One region of the Ochrobactrum sp. P6BSIII genome, then DNA from elsewhere that is predicted to be linked to it. Evidence: predicted binding sites of a transcription regulator. Region 1 holds the regulator's gene; each other region holds the start of a gene.
What was found. Region 1 encodes PhoB, which activates phosphate uptake and scavenging genes when phosphate is short. Its sites were predicted from a motif close to TGTCATNNANCTGTCAT; they were not measured.

Region 1 (7,013 bases):
AACGCGCGGTTCAGCTTGGCGGCACAGCCTATGGCACGTCCCAGATCGTCGTGAAGGAGACGAAACTGAAGCCGTATCCGACCGATATTTATGCGGTTCACGATCATCTGGGCGCGCTGATTGAACGTTATGGCGATGTCGCCAACCTGTTGCGCAAATCGATCAAGGATTCGGACGAAGCGGGCGACGACAACACGGCGGATATTTTCACCGCCGCATCACGCTCGCTGGACAAGGCGCTTTGGTTCCTCGAAGCCCATGTGCAGGAAAAGAACTGAGGCTTACCCTCAAACAGTCAAACAAAAGGCCGGGAAAAATCCCGGCCTTTTCAATTTCTGCTAGCCAGCTCTTAGCTGGCCCATTCGCCGCGACGCATCACCGGCTCGCGGCTGCCATCGGGCTTGATGCCGTCGACATCGATTTCACCGGAACCGATCATCCAGTCGATATGGATGAGGCTGGAATTGCCGCCCTGCGCCTTGATCTGTTCCGGCGTCAGCTTGGCGCCGTCGATGAAGCACTTGGAATAGCACTGGCCAAGCGCGATATGGCTCGCGGCGTTTTCATCGAAAAGCGTGTTGTAGAACAGAAGGCCGCTTTGCGAGATCGGCGAGGAGTGCGGCACCAGCGCCACTTCACCCAGCCTGCGCGCGCCTTCATCCGTGTCGAGCACTTTCGACAGCACTTCTTCGCCGCGGGTCGCTTTGGCTTCGACGATACGGCCCGCCTCGAAACGCACTGCGATGTTTTCGATCAGCGTACCCTGATGCGACAAAGGCTTGGTGCTGGCGACATAGCCATCGACGCGCAAGGCATGCGGCGTGGTGAAAACCTCTTCCGTCGGAATATTCGGATTGCAGGTAATGCCGTTCTTGGCCGTCGACGCGCCACCATGCCACTCGTGACCATCGGCAAGCCCAACCGTCAGATCCGTGCCCGGACCCTTGAAGTTCAGGGCGCTATAAGCCTTGCCGTTCAGGAAGCGGGTGCGGGTGCGAAGCGCTGCATTATGCGCGGCCCATGCACCAATCGGATCTTCCACATCAACGCGCGAAGCGGCGAAGATGGCCTCCGCCAGCTTGCGGGTCGCCACCTCTTCCGGCTCATTGGGGAACATCAGCTGCGCCCATGCCGCATTCGGATAGGAAACGATGTTCCAGTTGATGTCGAAACCGGCGATCTTTTCCAGCGCTGGCTGATAGGCCTTGGAGTTGGCGCGATTGGCGCGCGAGACCTTGGCGGCGTCCTGGCTGGACAGAAGCATCGGATTGTCGGCAGCAATCGCAAGACGCGCCGCACCTTCCGAATAAGCCTTGGCCATGCCCTCATAGAGCCAGGTCGAAGCACGGTCAAAGCTCGCATCCGGCGCATTTTCATAGCGAGCCAGCGCAATCTGGTCATCGGCGAAGAACGGCGTCACCAGACCCGCGCCCGCCTTATAGGCATGTTTGGCAATCAGTCGAACCAGCGGCAAGGCAACAACAGGCGCCGTGATGATCAGATCCTGCCCCTCGCGCAATTGCAGGCCGACGCGAACGGCTACTTCAGCCAGACGTTCGAGCTTTACCGGATCGATGACGGGATTTTGCATATCGTGAGCCATGGGCTGCGGACCTCTTTGATGCGAAAGCGCCTCCCTCAAGAAAGGGGGCGCCATGAAAGAATCACTTCTGTACACTCGCCGCCAGTTTATCAGATGGCGCAATTAAACCACGTTCTTTTCAGGATATGGTCTATACTCGATGCTGCGGTCAGCGATATGGAAAGCAAAGAGAATGAACAAGAAAGCGCTTGTATTATTGGGACTTGCAGGCCTGCTGGCCGGTTGTGTCACCATGACGCCGGAAGAGCGCCGCGCTGCCGATGAACGGACATGTCTCGGCTATGGTTTCAAGCCTCGGACCGACGCATTTGCCAACTGTCTGCAACGGCTCGATCTCGACCGCCGGGCGGATCGCCGCGCATGGGAAAACCGCGTCGATTTTTACGACCGGCCAATCATGCTCTATCAGCCGATCTATCGTCCGGTCGTAGTTCGCCCCCGCTAATTACGGCAGATTGCGGGGCTCAAATGAAAATGCGGGCCAATCGGAAAGATTAGCCCGCACCGAAGCTGTTCAAATCAACTTATAGAGGCGTTTCTGGACGATCCTGCGACAGAAGCAGCGCGCCGATTGCATCGGCCTGCTTCTGGTCTGCTGCGGCATAGCCGAGCGTTTGCGGCTGGCTGGCAGGCGCAGACGTATCGAATTGCGGCTGGTAGGACGCGACCTGCTGAATCTGCGGCTGTGCCTGCGCTACACCATTCTGGTGCGAGAGGCGATTGCCACGTGCCTGCGGGCCAAGGCCGCTGCCCCGTATAGAGGTTTCCATCTTTGCGGCATCCGCCAGCGCGACCTGTACGGTGGGCGCTGCTTCCGGCACGGGTCCGGCCTGTGGCAGCGTCACGTCATAAGACGGATCTTGCGGCGTGGATGGCGACTGCGGCGAATAGGCGAGAGCCAGATTGTATGGCTCCTGCGGCACCGGGTTCTGCAACGAACCGTCGCGATTGCGCTTCTCGTAGAACGAATTACCGCCGGCAACCAGCACGTAATGCATGTTGTCATACGGGAATGACAGGCCAGCCGTGTGGAAGAACATGGCGTTCTTCAGCTTCGGATGGCGCTGGCCCTTCAGCACAGCATCGGCTGCGGCCTGAACGTCGGGCAGTTTGCCCGATTCCATCTTGCGGCTGAGCACGCCGGGCGCGAACTGGTTCTTCTGGCCAACAACGCCACAGATCGTATCCGGATAACGGCCCGATGCGAGGCGGTTCATGACGACCGTACCAACGGCCATCAGACCATCAGGGCTGGAACGGTTCGATTCGAAGAACATTGCGCGCTCGAGGCACTCCTTGTCCTTCGCCGTGTAGGTATAGGTCTTGACGCCGTTAACCGACTTGACGTGGCTTACAGCCGCCGTCTTCTCAGTCTTGGCTGTGGTGCCGGTCGTCGTGCAGCCCGTCACTACGAAGGGCGCTACGAGCAGTCCTGCCAATACAGGCAGCTTCCAATTACCAGCGCGCGTCAACGGCTCAGTCTCATATTCAGGACCCTTAACTGAAGCAGTCGATCCGAAGGCCAATAATGACCAGTGCGGGTCTAGCTGCGGTGCAAGTCAAAGCAAGCGAAGATCAAAAATCAAACAACCTGCCGTCGCTCGTCTTCTTCAAGGTTTTGGAATTTTTAGGCCAAAAAAAGGCAATGGGTCAAATTCCGAAATTGCTGAAACCATCGAAACGGCTGCAAATGAAACCCGAATCACGAGCGTAATTACCCACACAAACCATTCAAAACTATTAATAATTTCTTAATGAACCTAGAGAAAAGAGATAAACCTTTGATTTGATGGAAATCATAGTTCCCCAATACAGGCCACATCGCTGCCTTAATTCGCAACTGCTGTAAAATTTTGATATATCTTGCTTCATCGGGCTGGGAAAATCTGCGGCGTAACTGTTTTAGCAAGTCCTGCGCCGGTTCCTTCAACTTTGATGCAAGCTGCGTAACATTCCGTGAGATTGGCCATTTTAGGGCTTTTCAGCGCCTCATCTGGCCGAATCGGGTGGCTTGAGCAACTGGCAAAACGGGCACGTCCAAAAGTGATCGAGCCCGCCTTTCGGTCACGAAAGACGGGCTCAAAGAGCAGTTTTTATCGAAGTTCAATCAGCCGAAAGAATAACCGGCGCCGCGTACCGTGCGGATCGGATCGAGCGCGCGACCCAAGTTGATAGCCTTGCGCAGGCGTCCGACATGGACGTCGACGGTGCGATCATCGACATAAATGTCCGGTCCCCAGACACCATCGAGAAGCTGGCTGCGTGAGAACACGCGACCCGGCGACATCATGAAATATTCCAGCAGGCGGAACTCCGTCGGTCCAAGACGAACTTCCTTTTCCTTGCGGTAAACACGATGCTGCTGGCGGTCGAGCACCAGGTCACCGACCTTCAGCACATGCGACAGCAGGCTTGGATTGGCGCGACGCAGCATGGCCTTGACGCGAGCCAGAAGCTCAGGGGTAGAGAACGGCTTCACCACGTAATCGTCAGCACCGACGCTCAAGCCGCGAACGCGTTCGCTTTCCTCACCGCGAGCGGTCAGCATGATGACCGGCAAACGTTCCGTTTCCGGCCACTGGCGCAGACGGCGGCACAGTTCGATGCCGGATACGCCAGGAAGCATCCAATCGAGGATGAGAAGATCCGGTACGTTCTCGCGCAGCGCGATTTCAGCCTCGTCGCCGCGTAGCATCGTATCCACCTGATAGCCCTCAGCCTCAAGATTATAGCGCAGCAGAACGCTCAGCGCTTCTTCGTCTTCCACCACAGCGATTTTGGGTACCTGTGACATCCAATATTCCCTATTAAAATCCGGCGAGCGGAAGATACACGTCCCCCCATCGACCGCGTGTCGCCGCGCTATTCACTCATTCTCCACCGCATTTGGAGCACCTTTCGGCAAAGCCGTCCTGATGTGCTCCAAACGCAGCGCTTACTCAGGGCTTGCGTGCCTCATCCACGACGATGCCGTGGCTCAGGTCTTCCTTCGGTCGTTCGGCAGGCATCTGCAGGCCGGTCACGATGTAATAGACGGTCTCCGCGATGTTGGTCGCATGGTCGCCGATGCGCTCGATATTCTTGGCGCAGAACAGAAGATGCGTGCAGGCAGAAATATTGCGCGGATCTTCCATCATATAGGTGAGCAGCTCACGGAACAGCGAGGTGTACATGGCGTCGATCTCGTCGTCGCGATCACGCACGACATTGATCTGCTGCACCGAGCGCGACGCATAGGCGTCGAGCACGTCTTTCAGCTGGGTCAGCGCCAGTTCGGCCAGAGTTTCAAGGCCACGATAGAGCTTGACCGGCTGGCGGGACTCCGAAACGGCTGCAACGCGCTTGGCAATGTTCTTGCCCAGATCGCCAACACGCTCCAGATCTGCGGAGATACGGATCGAACCGATAATCTCGCGCAGATCGACAGCCATTGGCTGACGCTTGGCGATGATCATCACGGCCTTGTCGTCGATTTCGCGTTCGCTGGCGTCGAGGATCAGGTCGTCGGAAATGACGCGCTGTGCGAGAGCGTTGTCCGCGTTGACAATAGCGGCGACCGACTGTTCGACCATACGTTCCGCATGTCCGCCCATTTCGGCGATCTTGTGGGTGAGAAACTTCAGTTCCTCATCGTAGGAACGAACGGTATGCTGAGACGGCATGGTAGACCTCGTAATATAAATTGCGGGGAAGCCGCACTTCTGTTGGTTCTGGCACAGTCCGCGAGCAAGGGAGACTTGTCCCCTGCCCCAGTCCGTTAGCCAAAGCGTCCGGTGATGTAGTCCTGCGTGCGCTTTTCGGTCGGCGCAGTGAACATCGTTTCCGTATCGCCCACTTCGACCAGATTGCCGAGATGGAACATGGCGGTGCGCTGCGAAACGCGAGCCGCCTGCTGCATGGAGTGGGTGACGATGACGATCGTGTAGTTCTGGCGCAGTTCGTCGATCAGCTCTTCCACCTTTGCCGTGGCAATCGGATCGAGCGCCGAGCAGGGTTCGTCCATCAGAATGACTTCCGGGCTAACCGCAATCGCACGTGCAATGCACAGGCGCTGCTGCTGACCACCGGAAAGACCCGTTCCCGCATCGTGAAGGCGATCCTTCACTTCCTCGAACAGGCTGGCCTTCTGAAGGCTCGTCACGACGATTTCTTCAAGATCGGTCTTGGAGCGGGCCAGACCGTGAATGCGCGGGCCGTAAGCCACGTTCTCGTAGATCGACTTCGGGAACGGGTTCGGCTTCTGGAACACCATGCCGACACGGGCGCGCAGTTCCACCACATCGATCTTCGGATCGTAGATATCCTCATTGTCGAGGGTGATCTTGCCACCGATGCGGCAACCTTCAATCGTGTCGTTCATGCGGTTGAGCGAGCGAAGGAATGTCGACTTGCCGCAGCCGGAAGGACCGATCAGCGCCGTCACCATCTTTTCCGGAACATCCAGATTGACGTCGAAAAGGGCCTGCTTCTCACCATAGAATACGCAAACCTTGTCGCCGCGCATCTTTACGGAACTGGCGTTGGCGTTCATCTTTTCTCCTACGGCTTTCTCGAGAGTACGTTCTGTCATCAAGTTCATAGCTTCGACTCCCGTTTACCAGCGGCGCTCGAACCGGCGGCGCAGAATGATTGCTGCAATGTTCATCACGGCCAGGAACAGAAGCAGGACGATGATAGCGCCGGACGTGCGTTCCACAAAGGCGCGTTCTGCTTCATTGGCCCACATATAGATCTGGACAGGCAAGGCGGTCGCCGGTTCCATCGGAGTGGACGGAACATCCGCCACGAAAGCCACCATACCGATCAGCAGAAGCGGAGCGGTTTCACCAAGCGCATGGGCAAGCCCGATGATGGTGCCCGTCAGAATGCCGGGTGCGGCAAGCGGCAGGACGTGATGGAAGACCATCTGTGTCTTGGAAGCGCCGAGACCAAGCGCTGCGGCGCGGATTGATGGCGGTACGGCGCGAAGAGCGGCGCGCGTTGCGATAATGATCGTCGGCAGCGTCATCAGCGTCAGAACCAGACCGCCGACCAGCGAAGCCGACCGCGGCAGGCCGAAGAAGTTGACGAAAACTGCCAGACCCAACAGACCGAACACGATGGACGGTACGGCTGCGAGGTTGTTGATGTTCACCTCGATCATATCGGTCCAGCGGTTCTTCTTGGCGAACTCTTCCAGATAGATCGATGCGGCGACGCCGATAGGCAGAGCCAGACCCAGCACGATCAGCATCATATAGAGCGAGCCGACCAGCGCCACACCGAGACCGGATGTTTCCGGGCGGCTCGATGCGCCATAGGTGAAGAGGCCGGTATTGAAGGCTTCCTTCATGACGCCTTCTTCCGAAAGCGTCTTCATCCAGCCGATCTGACGGTCAGAAACCTTGCGGTTCGTTTCGGGCACAGTCAG
Region 2 (7,013 bases), on a different contig from region 1:
CGACGACTTGCCCGAGCCGGAAAGGCCCGTCATGACGATCAGCTTGTCGCGTGGCAAATCCAGATCGACATTTTTAAGATTGTGCTCGCGCGCGCCACGTATGGAAATGAATTTCTGATCGCTCATTCCGCGTCCTGCCTGCTTCGTGATGCCATGGATAGACTGGCTTCGGCTCTGATGCTGCCGCGCCAATCCCGTAATATGGGGCGACGCCCTCCAAAGAAGAAGGGGGTAGGTCATCCTAATTTGCGCTCTTGTAGCACCGGAACAAATATCGAACAACCAGCCTTCTGATAGGCGATACGAAATGTGAACGCAAGAGCGTTGACTGTCACTCCTGACAGGAGCACACTTTGGTTACTCGCTGCTAGCGGAGAGGTATTGCGGAGGGATGACGCGATATCGGCAAGAGGTTCGCAGGAAGCGGGAAAATCCGGTAGGGAGGTAAAGGAGCATGAGTCCACCTGACTACACTGCCTAGCTTTCACACAGATGAAAGCACAGTCGATCTTGGTCGCGGATGCATTTTTTCGCAAGGAACCATGCATCGTTGATAAGAAGTTCGATTGCCGACAATTTATATATGCGCGGAAAACGAATGGCCGCGCGCCTTCGAGTTCCGAAAGATTTTGTCGACGAATTAATGCCGACATACGAGCTTTGCTCAAACCCCAAGCCCCGCGCGCCAAAGAAACAGTGAGCGGCGGGGCTTTTTCTTGTCGAGATGACCGGTGCAAGGTTGTTGGAGTTCGGCTGGACCAACGAGTGGTTTTTAAAGCTCAGAAAGCCGCATAAATTTACCCACACAGTTTTCTGAAAATTGGGAGAGGAGCAGTTTTTGATGATGCAAAATGCTTGCATTTTGAACAAAACAAGAACATAAACTCTGTGGACATTGACATTTCGCTGTACTGGAATTGAGCGCTCCACGCGTCAGTCCTGTAAGGTAAATGAATGAGTTTCAGGTGATGGCGCAATTCATGCGCCTGATCCTTCTTTTGGTAAGCGCTCTTGTCGGGGTAGAAATATCCGAAGAGACGCGAATGAGACCCGGAGTGGATTTTCGATGGCTGGTAGCGTCAATAAGGTCATTCTGGTCGGCAATCTTGGTGCCGATCCGGAAATTCGTCGTCTGAACTCAGGCGATGTGGTTGCCAATCTGCGTATTGCGACATCGGAAAGCTGGCGTGATCGTCAGTCTGGCGAACGCAAGGACCGCACCGAATGGCACAGCGTTGTCATTTTCAACGAAAACCTTGCCAAGGTCGCAGAACAGTATCTGAAAAAAGGCGCCAAGGTTTATATCGAAGGCGCGCTCCAGACCCGCAAGTGGCAGGACCAGAACGGCAACGAGCGTTATTCGACGGAAGTTGTGTTGCAGAAGTTCCGTGGCGAGCTTCAGATGCTCGACAGCCGTGGCGAAGGCGGCGATCAGGGCCGTTCGTTTGACCGTGGCAGCAGCGGCGGTGGACGCAACCAGATGTCGGATTATTCCGGCGGCGGTGATTTCGGTTCGTCCGGCCCGTCTTCTTCGGGCGGCGGCGGTGGCGGCGGTTTCTCCCGCGATCTCGACGACGAAATTCCATTTTGATGAATTTGACGGGCGCTTTAAGCGCCCGTTTCATTTTGGCTTGATTGTCTTTTAAATCAGAACATTATGTATTCGTGTTATCTCTCTGATTAGTAATATTATTTATGATTTCATTCGCTTGGTAAGTCTCGATTGAAAACTCCATACGGTCAGCAGAAAAGCGGGTCAGCGAATACTGGATCGGGTGACCATCTGTGTCGACATTGATGGCACGTGCCATCAGTACAATGGCCCCAGGTGAAAGCTTTAGATGTTTCAGATCATCTGAATCAGCATGTTGGGCCGATATGGTTGTCGATTTACGGAAATAATCCTCGATACCTGCCTTCCGGAGCGCCCAGGTAATGGATCCATTTTCAGCATAGTCGGCGGCAAAATCGGGAAAACGCGCCGTATCCACCCAATGCGTTGCACGCGATACCGGCCGCCCATCCGCACTATGCGCGGTTTCAAGTTTTGTGATTTCGCTGCCGACAGCGATGCCCAAGGCGTCCGCTATGTCAGCACTCGCAACTTCGGTGCCGCTGCTGAGTAATATGCCTTTGACTTCGCTGGCCTGCGTGCCCAGCGATTGAGAAATACGGGTGCGCTGCCCGATCTGGTAGGTCAGGCGCTTGGCATTGGCGACAAATGTGCCGCGGCCCTGTTCAGCGCGGAGAACACCTTCCTGTGTCAGTGCCGCGATGGCGCTACGTACCGTATGACGGTTGACACCGAAACGATCCGCCAGTTCCATCTCGGCAGGCATGCGTGCACCGGACTGAAGTTTTCCGGCCATGATGTCGCCGCGTATTTCGTCGGCAATCTGCCGCCAGATCGCCACGCCGCTGTTTCGTTCAATTCGTTTGGTCTTTGTCATCAACCGTCATCGTCCTGTCATTGGCAGGGGGTAATAATTCTGTTATTGTATGGTTGTCTAGATAAATAGACAAATATACGAAGCAAGTCAACAGGATTGAAACAGGGCGGAAAAGCTCATGCAAACGACAGAGCCCAAGGCAGGCAAAGGCACTGCCGCCGGTGGGATCCACGCCTCGGCCAGCAATGACAAGTCCGGAAACGGTATGGCGCTTGATGTGATGCAGGCTGCACGTCAGGCCAGCATGGCAACGCTTGCGCAGGCGAGCGGCGAAGAGCTGAAAGCTTTCTGGCTGGAATGGTCGGACAAGCCCGATTTCGAAATTCTCCGTGGTCCGGAAACCGGACTGGTAATGCTGCGCGGCCGTATCGGCGGCGGCGGCGCGCCGTTCAATGTTGGTGAGGCGACGGTGACCCGCGCCACAGTGCGTCTGGCCGATGGTTCGGTCGGGCATTCCTATGCGCTCGGTCGCGATCAGGAAAAGGCGCGGCTGGCCGCTCTGTTCGATGCACTCTGGATCGACGAAGAGCGCCGCGACGCGGTGGAACGTCAGGTCCTCGATGTCTTGCGCAACCGGCTGGAGCAGGCCGACGCAAAGCTGCGCAGCGAAGCCGCTGCTACCAAAGTTGACTTCTTCACCATGGTTCGGGGAGACAATTGATGCTTCATTCTTCACCCCATTCATCTCCGGCCTTTGAAGGCGGTCTCGCCAATCCGGTCACGGACGCCCAATCGGCCTTTCATGCGGTCATGCATGCGATGGCTAATCCGGGCCGCGTTTATGCTCTGGCGCGTGCAGCCATGCCGCCGCTGCCGCTGACACCGGAACTGGGCGTCATCGCGGCCACCTTGCTCGACCACGACGCCACCGTCTGGTGCGACAGCGCTATTGCAGCCAATGCAGACATCACAGCCTGGCTGACCTTTCAAACCGGCGCGCCGCAGGTGGACCACTCGGCTTCCGCACAATTCGCACTGGTTACCGATGCTTCGCTGTTGCCAGCATTGGCAGAATTCTCGCAAGGGCTGCCGGAGTTTCCTGATCGTTCGACGACGGTGGTTCTGGCGGTCAAGTCCTGTGAAAGCGGGCAGGGCCTTGTTCTGAAAGGACCCGGCATTGACGGTGATCGGGAAGTTCACATCAATGGTCTTCCGCAGGACTTCGTTGCGCAATGGCGTGACAACGGCGCGCAATTTCCGCTGGGCATTGATCTGGTTCTGGTGAGTGACGTTGCTGTCATCGCATTTCCGCGCACCACGCGCATAACCAAACTGGAGGGCTGAACATGTATGTTGCCGTAAAGGGTGGCGAAACAGCCATCCGTAACGCCCACCGGCTTCTCGATGATCGCCGCCGTGGTGATCGTGCGGTGCCTGCACTGCGTCTGGAACAGATTGTCGAACAGCTTGCGTTGGCCGTTGATCGCGTAATGGCAGAAGGTTCGCTCTATGATCGTGAGCTGGCCGCACTTGCCGTGCGCCAATCGCGAGGCGATCTGATCGAGGCCATTTTCCTCGTGCGTGCTTATCGCACCACATTGCCGCGCTTTGGCTATTCCCGCCCGATGGAAACCGGACAGATGCTGATCGAGCGACGCATCTCCGCGACCTATAAGGATCTTCCGGGCGGCCAGTTGCTTGGTCCAACTTTCGACTACACCCACCGTCTTCTCGATCCGGATCTGGCTGGCGACGTTGCAGTACCGGAGCCTGAAGCGCGCGAAACCGAGAAGGAAGAGACGCCTCGCGTCACTGATATTCTCGGCGTGAACGGCATGATCGAAGACGATGGCTCTCTGCCGGAAGGCCATGAGCCGGGCGATCTGACGCGCGAGCCGTGGACATTCCCGATGGAACGCGATCTGCGCTTGCAGGCGTTGGCGCGCGGCGATGAAGGCTTCCTTCTCGCACTCGGCTATTCCACCCAGCGCGGCTATGGCAACACCCATCCTTTCGTCGGCGAAATTCGCATTGGCGAAGTGGAGGTCGAATTCGACGTGCCTGAGCTGGGCTTTGCCGTCTCGCTTGGCCGGGTGCAATTGACCGAATGCCAGATGATCAACCAGTTCAAGGGTTCGGCAAAGCAGCCGCCGCAATTCACACGCGGCTATGGTCTGGTGTTCGGCCAGAGTGAGCGCAAGGCCATGTCCATGTCGCTCTGTGACCGCGCCTTGCGGGTTCGGGAATTCGATACAGACGTGACCGCGCCGGCACAGGATGAGGAATTTGTCATTTCCCACTCCGACAATGTGCAGTCGACCGGCTTCGTCGAGCACCTGAAACTGCCGCATTACGTCGACTTCCAGGCTGAACTCGAACTCATCCGCAGCATGCGTGCGGAATATGAGAAAACGCAGAGCGAGGCTGAAGGCACAATGGAAGGTCAAGCGAAGGAGGCCGCAGAATGAGCGATCTGGCCAATTACAATTTCGCCTATCTGGACGAACAGACGAAGCGAATGATCCGCCGCGCCATATTGAAGGCCATTGCGGTGCCCGGTTATCAGGTGCCTTTTGCCAGCCGCGAAATGCCGATGCCTTATGGCTGGGGCACGGGCGGCGTGCAGGTGACGGCTTCCATTCTTGGGCCGGACGATGTGCTGAAAGTCATCGATCAGGGCGCAGACGACACCACCAATGCCGTTTCGATCCGGGCGTTTTTCCAGAAGACCGCTGATGTAGCCGTGACGACCAGCACCGGCGAGGCGACGATCATCCAGACGCGCCACCGTATTCCGGAATATCCGCTGACCGAAGGGCAGGTGATCGTCTATCAGGTGCCGATCCCGGAACCACTGCGCTTTTTGGAACCGCGCGAAACTGAAACGCGCAAGATGCATGCGCTCGCCGAATATGGCCTCATGCATGTGAAGCTTTATGAAGACATTGCGCGTCACGGCCAGATTGCCAAGACCTATGATTATCCGGTGATGATCGAAGGTCGCTATGTGATGGCGCCATCGCCGACGCCGAAGTTCGACAATCCGAAAATGCATATGTCGCCTGCCTTGCAGCTGTTCGGCGCAGGTCGCGAAAAGCGCATCTATGCGGTTCCGCCATACACGCAGGTCGTGAGCCTCGATTTCGAGGATCATCCGTTTGAAGTGCAGAAGTTCAAGGAACCTTGCGCGCTCTGCGGCGCAAGGGGCGTTTATCTGGATGAAGTTGTGCTGGATGATCGCGGCGGCTCGATGTTCGTGTGCTCGGACACCGACTATTGCGAAGACCGTCAGGCAAAAGGCCATTTCGGTCATCTGGCCGCCAATAACGAGGCTGCAGCCAAGGAAACGGTAAGATGAGTGACGAACCTCTGCTGAGAGTGAACAGCCTTTCGAAGTTCTATGGCAGCCGTCGTGGTTGCGAGGATATCTCCTTCAATCTTTGGCCCGGCGAAGTTCTGGCAATCGTTGGTGAATCCGGCTCGGGCAAGACGACGCTGCTCAACAGCCTTGCAACCCGGCTAGAACCGACATCCGGAACCGTTGAATACCGGATGCGCGATGGCGAATTCCGCGATCTCTACAAGATCGGCGAGGCCGAGCGCCGTTTCCTGATGCGCACCGATTGGGGCTTTGTCCATCAGAACCCCGCTGACGGGTTGCGCATGACGGTTTCGGCTGGCGCCAATGTCGGCGAGCGCCTCATGGCTGTGGGGGAACGCCACTATGGCAACATCCGCTCCACGGCGACTGAGTGGCTTGGCCGCGTGGAAATCGCATCTGACCGTATCGACGACCAGCCGCGCGCTTTTTCCGGCGGTATGCGCCAGCGTTTGCAGATTGCTCGCAATCTCGTCACCGCACCGCGACTGGTGTTCATGGACGAGCCAACCGGTGGCCTCGATGTTTCGGTGCAGGCGCGTCTGCTCGATCTGTTGCGCGGGCTTGTCAACGATCTGGGGCTTTCAGTCATCATCGTGACACATGATCTGGCCGTAGCGCGGCTTCTGTCGCACCGCATCATGGTCATGAAAGACGGTCATATTGTCGAGCAAGGGCTGACGGATCGCGTGCTGGATGACCCGCAAGCGCCTTATACGCAGTTACTCGTATCATCGATCTTGCAGGTATAGATCAATTAAAACAGATATTTATCGCATGTTTTTCGCAAATTAGCGGAACTTCATGCGTGAGGTGAAAAATGTCTATGTTGCAAACATCCGCTTCGCAATCCATGCCGCCACTGGTCGTATCCGGCGTAACCAAGACCTTCACCATGCATTTGCAGGGCGGTATCGAACTGCCGGTCGTGCATGGCGTGAATTTTGAGCTTAATGCCGGTGAATGTGCCGTGCTGGGCGGTCCATCAGGTGCAGGCAAAAGCTCGATCCTGAAAATGGTCTACGGCAATTATGCGGTGAATGGCGGCTCCATCCTGATCCGCCATGCGGATCGCGCCGTCGATCTGGCCAAGGCTGATCCACGGGAAGTGCTTGCCGTGCGCCGTGACACGATTGGCTATGTCAGCCAGTTTCTGCGCACATTGCCGCGTGTAGCTGCGATTGATGTCGTGGCTGAGCCGTTGATTGCTCGCGGTGCAGACCACGACATGGCGCTGGACCGCG
Region 3 (7,013 bases), on a different contig from region 1:
ATCAATGTTGCGGCCGAGAATCTCGATTTCGCCGGACTGCTTCTTGTTCAGCCCCAAAATTGTGCGCATCAGCACGGACTTGCCTGATCCCGACGGACCGATGAAGCCCAAAACCTCGCCCTTGTAGATATCGAGCGAAAGCCTATCCAGCACTGGCGAACGGCCAAACGAAACCGTTACGTCGCGTACCGAAATCATCGGTATCGCCGTGTGATGGCTTTCATCCTGCTGTGGTTGCGACTCTACGTCGATACCGTTCTCCATACCTATTCTTTAACCGAGCCAAGCTTCCGACTGAACAGCCGAAAGCGACCGCAGGTTCAGTTTTCTGTGTAACTGTGTCTCAAAGAACCCAAACAAAACAACGGTCATATAAATCTCTAGAAATTAATCGCTGCGTAGAACATAGCAAACATGCCGTCGACGACGATAACCACGAAAATAGCCTTCACCACCGATGCGGTGACCCGGCGTCCAAGTGATTCTGCACTTCCGCCGACTTTCATACCTTCGACCGAAGCAAGAATACCGATGATCATTGCCATGAACGGCGCCTTGATCAAACCGGCGAAATAGGTGTTCAACGCCACTGCATCATGCAGACGGCTGATAAAGGCCTCCGGCGAGATATTGGAATAAAACCACGCGACGCCGCCTGCCCCGACCAATGCAGCCAGATTGGAAATGATGGTCAGCAGCGGCAGCACGATGACGAGGGCAACAAGGCGCGGAAACACCAGAACGCCTACAGGATTGAGCCCGATAACCGTCAGCGCGTCCGTTTCTTCGCGCATTTTCATGGAGCCGATTTCCGCTGTAATCGCGCTGCCGGAACGACCGGCAATCATGATCGCGGTCAAAAGCACGCCCAATTCACGCAAGACCAGAATACCGACCAGATCGACCACGAAAATCTCAGCACCGAAGTAACGCAGCTGAAAAGCACCCTGCTGCGCGATGATCGCACCGACGATGGTCGACATCAGAATGATAATGGGAATGGCACCCACGCCCATACGGTCCATCTGCGTTACGATGGCGGCAATCGGAATCCCGCTTCCACGACCATATTTGAGCTGCGCACCGCGAATAGTGGCACCCAGAATGTGCATCGACATTTTGAAGTCGTCGAAAATCGAGACGACGCCACCGCCAAGGGCAGCCAGAAAAGCAATGAGAAAGAAGGGCTTCTTGGTGCGAGGAACATCGAGCGCCCGCTCAACCGCGCCGCCAACTTCATCCATCAGCGGTGCCCAGGATTCGCGAATGCCTTCAAGCTGCACATCGGCCTTCTGGGTCACGAGACGCTGCCTCAGCCGCTCGACAAGCCAGGCGCCTGCCGTATCCAGACCGGATATGCCGGAAGCATCAATATGCGTGGATTGGCCGCCCGCGACTTTTTCGAGGCTGCGCATTTTGTCATCGACAAGATGGACGCTTTGCGAAACCCAGCGTCCGCTCAGGCGAACGAGGCGCACGCCATCCTGATCCGCCACATCGATCTTTGGCGCGACATTCGCGGCAGCTCTTGCTTTGTCAGCAGTGTCGGTCAACATGGCAAACCTCATATACGAGTCGTAACACGACCGAAATACAGCGTATTGGAGCATCCGCCCGATGAATCAGACGAATACCCCAATTCCGCGCTCTCACGCACCATCTCATCCCAAAAGCCCATCAACTTTTCGGGATTGAGATTCGGAAGGCTCTCCATGCAGAATACCTTGAACATCCTTGTTGAACGCTACCCCATCGCTGGAAAATTCACAATTTCGCGTGGGTCAAAGACTGAAGCTGCCGTTGTTGTGTGTGCAATTGGCAACGGTGAGCATCAAGGGCGCGGCGAATGCGTACCTTATGCGCGCTATGGCGAGAGCATTGAAAGCGTCACCGCTGCAATCGAAGCCGTCCGGGCCGAGATCGAAGGCGGCGTGACACGTCAGGACATTCAGAAGCTGATGCCCGCGGGTGCCGCGCGTAACGCCGTCGACTGTGCCTTGTGGGATCTGGAAGCCAAGATCAGCGGTAAAAGCGTTGCCGATATGCTGGGCGGTGAATTCAAGCCACTTGAAACGGCGATTACCGTTTCGCTGGGCACGCCAGAGGAAATGGCAGAATCCACGGCCAAAGTTGCACATTACCCTCTGATCAAGGTGAAGATGGGCGGCGAGAACGACATTGAGCGCATTCGCGCCGTCGCCGCAGCAGCACCAAACAGCCGGATCATCATTGATGCGAACGAAGGCTGGACCGACGCGAACATTGCCGAAAACATGCGCGCTGCCGCCGATGCGGGCGTGATCCTGATCGAACAACCCCTGCCCGCTGGTAAAGATGCGATCCTGAGCGAGATTGAACGCCCGGTCATGATTTGCGCCGACGAAAGCGTCCACACGTCAGAGGGTCTGGAAGAGCTTGCCAAGCGCTATGACGCCGTGAACATCAAGCTCGACAAGGCAGGCGGACTGACCGAAGGGCTGGTGATGCGCGAAAAGGCCATTGGTCTTGGCCTGAAAATCATGGTCGGTTGCATGGTTGGCACATCGCTCGGCATGGCGCCCGCAGTGCTGCTCGCCCAAAAGGCAACGGTTGTCGATCTCGACGGACCACTGCTCCTTGCGCATGATCGTGATCCGGGCCTTCGTTACGACGGCGCGCTTGTTTATCCGCCGGAAGCGACCGTCTGGGGCTGAGCGGCCTCCTGATAGGTCCGCGAAGGGCGATCACCAGCAATGGAGGTCAAAGCCTCTTCAAAGATGTCGGCACAGGTTTCCCACGTAAAGGGCTTCAGAACCTGTTCGGGATCGAAGGGTTCAAGCTCCAGCGCGGCCATGCAAGCCGCGTGCAAATCATCTGAAAGAACGCCTGCGCCCGTCGCACCGATGACGTCTTTCGATCCCGGCACAGGAAATGCCGCGACAGGAAGGCCTGACGCAATTGCTTCCAGCAGAACAAGGCCGAACGTGTCTGTCCGGCTTGGGAAAACGAACACATCAGCCGACGCATAGGTTTCCGCAAGCGCCTCACCTTCCCGCTTGCCGACAAATACAGCATCCGGAAAACGTGATTTCAGATCATCGAGCGCCGGGCCGTCGCCGACGATCAGTTTGGTACCGGGAAGATCGAGACTGAGAAATGCCGGAAGGTTCTTTTCCGTTGCCACGCGCCCAACGCAGATGAAGACAGGCCCCGGCAGATCGCGGTTCACATTGGCCCGGGCGTGAAAAACGCCGCGATCCACGCCGCGCGTCCACAGATTGAGGCCGGTGAAGCCACGCTCTTTCAGATCGTCCAGAATGGATTGCGTCGGCACGAGCGTATGCGACGCGGCATTGTGGAAGTACCGCAGAAATCCATAGCTCCAGCTCAAGGGAACCGGAAAACGCTCCGCCACATATTCGGGAAAGCGCGTGTGAAAACTGGTGGTGAAACTCCAACCCTTTTTCAGACAAGCCTGCCGCGCCATATAGCCCAGCGGACCTTCGGTAGCGATATGGATATAGTCCGGCTTCATCTGTACAAGCCGCCGCCGAAATGCACCGGGCGTGGTCAGAGCAAGCCTGATCTCGGGATAGGTCGGGCACGGTATCGATTTATAATCGAGTGGGGAAACGACGATCACCTCGTAGCCCCGTGTGCGCATCATTTCTTCGCACTTGGTCAGTGTCCGAACGACACCGTTGACTTGTGGATGCCAGGCGTCGGTGACGATGACGAGCTTGTTCATCCGGCAATTTTCGCCGCGTTGCGGGCAGCACGTGGTAGCCGGACAATTCTGTTGTCATCAGCCCGGCTGTCCTGCGCAATGGCTTTGCCGCCAGACGATTTCTCGTCGCGCATCTGGGTCCACTTCACCAGTTCCATGCGACCGTCGAAATGCTCCAGCACCGCCGTGCAGCTTTCCACCCAGTCACCGGTGTTGATATACTCAACATCGTTCATCTTTTCGATGGTGGCGTGATGAATATGGCCGCAGATGACGCCATCGACGCCGATGCGCTTCGCCTCTTCAGACACGACCGTTTCGAACTCGCCAATGAAATTGACCGCCTTTTTCACCCGGAACTTCGCCCAGGCCGAAAATGACCAGTAGCGCAGACCGAAGAGAGACCGCACACGGTTCATCAATGTGTTGATCCAGATCGCGGTATCATAGGCCCAGTCGCCGAGATAAGCGATGAAACGGGCATTGCGCACCACCACGTCAAACTGATCGCCGTGGATCACCAGAAACTTGCGGCCATCCGCCGTCTCGTGAATGGAGCGGTTCATGACTTCAATACCGCCAAAATGCGTTCCCTGAAAATTACGCAGGAACTCATCGTGATTGCCGGCGATGTAGATGATATTGGTGCCCTTGCGGCTCTTGCGCAGCAGCTTCTGGACAACGTCGTTATGTTCCTGCGGCCAGTGCCAGTTGCGCCGCAACCGCCAGCCATCGACGATATCGCCAACCAGATACATCGTATCCGCATCATGATAACGCAGGAAATCGAGAAGCAGGTCGGCCTGCGCGGCTTTTGACCCCAAATGCACATCCGAGATGAAAATCGTCCGGAATTTCTTCGCTTCTGCTGCGTCAGTGCTCATTTTGGTTGTCCCTCTCAATGGCAACCTGAAACTGCATGCAGAAAACCTGATTCATGTCACAGAGGCATGACGGGACTGTAACGCGCATATGACAGCTGCCGACAGGCCAGCAGTCGCCCGAAGACCGCGATCACAGAACATTGAGCGTGAAAAACACCGAAAAACGTTCAAATCGGGCGCAAGAAAAGTGGACACATCAGCGCGTCAACCAGAATCCGGTTGATTGCCCTTGGCGCTTGGTGGCATGTCTCCATGACCTTTAAAAAAGCAAAGAGGATCGAGCCGTGGATTTGGGCTTGAAAGGTCGCAAGGCAATCGTATGCGCTTCCAGCAAAGGTCTGGGCCGCGCCTGCGCCGAAGCACTGGCCGAAGCAGGATGCGATATCGTGCTGAACGGTCGTAGTGAAGAAACACTGCTTGAAGCAGCTGAGGCCATCCGCTCGGCCTATGGCGTCAATGTGGTTACCGTGGCTGCCGATGTTTCGACCCCGGAAGGCCAGCAGGCTTTGCTTGCCGCCTGCCCTAACCCCGATATTCTCGTCAACAACAATGGCGGGCCGCCTTTCCGCGACTTCCGTTTGCTCGACCGCGAAGCCCTTCTCGAAGGCGTGACGCAGAACATGGTCACCCCCATTGAGCTGATCAAGGCAGTCATCGACGGTATGGTCGAGCGCGGCTTTGGCCGCATCGTCAACATCACCTCCACCTCGGTCTATGCGCCCATTCCGGGGCTCGACCTGTCGTCCGGGGCCCGTGCCGGGCTGACCGCCTTTCTGGCTGGCGTTGCCCGCACCGTTGCGGGAGCCAATGTCACCATCAACAATATCCTGCCCGGTGCCTTCGACACCGACCGCCTGCGCAAGGGCTTTGCCTTCTCGGCAGAGAAGACCGGCACCACCGCAGAAGCGGAAGCCGCCAAGCGAGCAGCCCGTATCCCGGCAGGACGCATTGGCCAGCCAGAAGAGTTCGGAAAAGCTTGCGCCTTTCTCTGCTCACAGCATGCAGGCTATATAACGGGGCAGAATCTCGTTATTGACGGCGGTGCTTATCAGAGTGCCTTCTGACGCGGCCATTACATTACAGATAAACTCATTCTCCAAAACGGGCCTAATGGGACGTGAGAGTTTAAGTTAAAACCAGAATGCCCGACCCACGTGTTTAAAGGCTCGGTGTGCATGTAATTGCACCCTCCACGCGCCGTTCATCATCCCGGCGGTGCGGAAAAATGGAAAGCGATGCGACTATGACCAAGAAAACTCCTTCCACGCCGACGCGTTCGGACTTCGATGAAGCAGCTCTGTTTTTCCATCGATATCCGAAGCCCGGAAAGCTGGAAATCCAGTCAACCAAGCCGCTCGGAAACCAGCGTGACCTTGCGCTCGCTTATTCGCCGGGCGTTGCCGCTCCCTGCCTCGCCATTCAGGAAGACCCGGCAACCGCCGCCGAATATACGGCGCGCGGCAATCTCGTGGCGGTGGTTTCGAACGGTACGGCTGTTCTCGGCCTCGGCAATATCGGCGCGCTCGCATCGAAGCCGGTCATGGAGGGCAAGGCGGTCCTGTTCAAGAAATTCGCCGATATCGATGTTTTCGACATCGAAATCGACGCGCTTGAAATCAACCGTGTCGTCGACGTGGTTTCCGCTCTTGAGCCGACCTTCGGCGGCATCAATCTGGAAGATATCAAGGCGCCGGAATGTTTCGAAGTTGAAGAACAGCTTCGCGCCAAGATGAATATTCCGGTTTTCCATGACGATCAGCATGGTACGGCGATCATCGTAGCCGCCGCAGTGCTGAACGGTCTGGAGCTTGCTGGCAAGCAGATTGAAGACGCCAAGATCGTCACCTCCGGTGCCGGTGCGGCGGCTCTCGCCTGCCTCAATCTTCTCGTCAATCTCGGCGCCAAGCGCGAAAACATCTGGGTCTGCGATCTGGAAGGCGTGGTCTATGAAGGCCGCAACACGCTGATGGACCGCTGGAAAGAAATCTATGCGCAGAAGACCGACGCACGCACCCTGGCCGATGTCATCGGCGGCGCGGATGTGTTCCTCGGCCTTTCAGCCGCGGGCGTTTTGAAGCCGGAACTGCTCAATCAGATGGCTGAAAAGCCGCTGATCATGGCGCTGGCCAATCCAAAGCCGGAAATCATGCCGGAAGAAGCGCGCGCTGCGCGCGCCGACGCCATGATCTGCACCGGTCGGTCCGACTATCCCAACCAGGTCAACAACGTTCTTTGCTTCCCATACATCTTCCGCGGCGCGCTTGATGTCGGCGCAACCGCGATCAATGAAGAGATGAAGCTTGCCGCAGTGCGCGCCATTGCGTCGCTTGCACGTGAAGAACCTTCCGATGTCGCTGCCAAAGCCTATTCCGGCGATACACCGACCTTCGGCCCGGACTACATCATTCCGTCGCCTTTCGATC

Region 2: the regulator PhoB is predicted to act here: its motif matches at 2,455-2,471, upstream of phnF (phosphonate metabolism transcriptional regulator PhnF).
Region 3: the regulator PhoB is predicted to act here: its motif matches at 4,668-4,684, upstream of FHW00_RS07660 (UDP-2,3-diacylglucosamine diphosphatase).

The regions. Positions count from the first base shown of each region.
Region 1 is NZ_JACGXB010000001.1:278,232-285,244, forward strand. It holds gene dps (DNA starvation/stationary phase protection protein Dps) at 1-278, shown strand, start outside; gene FHW00_RS01235 (aminopeptidase) at 350-1,603, opposite strand; gene FHW00_RS01240 (hypothetical protein) at 1,776-2,048, shown strand; gene FHW00_RS01245 (cell wall hydrolase) at 2,128-3,075, opposite strand; gene FHW00_RS01250 (hypothetical protein) at 3,132-3,317, shown strand; gene phoB (phosphate regulon transcriptional regulator PhoB) at 3,711-4,397, opposite strand; gene phoU (phosphate signaling complex protein PhoU) at 4,543-5,265, opposite strand; gene pstB (phosphate ABC transporter ATP-binding protein PstB) at 5,361-6,134, opposite strand; gene pstA (phosphate ABC transporter permease PstA) at 6,198-7,013, opposite strand, start outside.
Region 2 is NZ_JACGXB010000004.1:318,091-325,103, forward strand. It holds gene uvrA (excinuclease ABC subunit UvrA) at 1-126, opposite strand, end outside; partial or broken gene FHW00_RS24520 (hypothetical protein) at 237-433, opposite strand; gene ssb (single-stranded DNA-binding protein) at 1,067-1,591, shown strand; gene phnF (phosphonate metabolism transcriptional regulator PhnF) at 1,656-2,453, opposite strand; gene phnG (phosphonate C-P lyase system protein PhnG) at 2,656-3,111, shown strand; gene phnH (phosphonate C-P lyase system protein PhnH) at 3,111-3,734, shown strand; gene FHW00_RS07920 (carbon-phosphorus lyase complex subunit PhnI) at 3,737-4,858, shown strand; gene FHW00_RS07925 (alpha-D-ribose 1-methylphosphonate 5-phosphate C-P-lyase PhnJ) at 4,855-5,748, shown strand; gene phnK (phosphonate C-P lyase system protein PhnK) at 5,745-6,521, shown strand; gene phnL (phosphonate C-P lyase system protein PhnL) at 6,590-7,013, shown strand, end outside.
Region 3 is NZ_JACGXB010000004.1:258,450-265,462, reverse strand. It holds gene FHW00_RS07680 (ABC transporter ATP-binding protein) at 1-264, opposite strand, end outside; gene FHW00_RS07675 (MlaE family ABC transporter permease) at 381-1,556, opposite strand; gene dgcA (N-acetyl-D-Glu racemase DgcA) at 1,713-2,693, shown strand; gene FHW00_RS07665 (glycosyltransferase family 4 protein) at 2,663-3,727, opposite strand; gene FHW00_RS07660 (UDP-2,3-diacylglucosamine diphosphatase) at 3,724-4,590, opposite strand; gene FHW00_RS07655 (SDR family oxidoreductase) at 4,875-5,654, shown strand; gene FHW00_RS07650 (NADP-dependent malic enzyme) at 5,834-7,013, shown strand, end outside.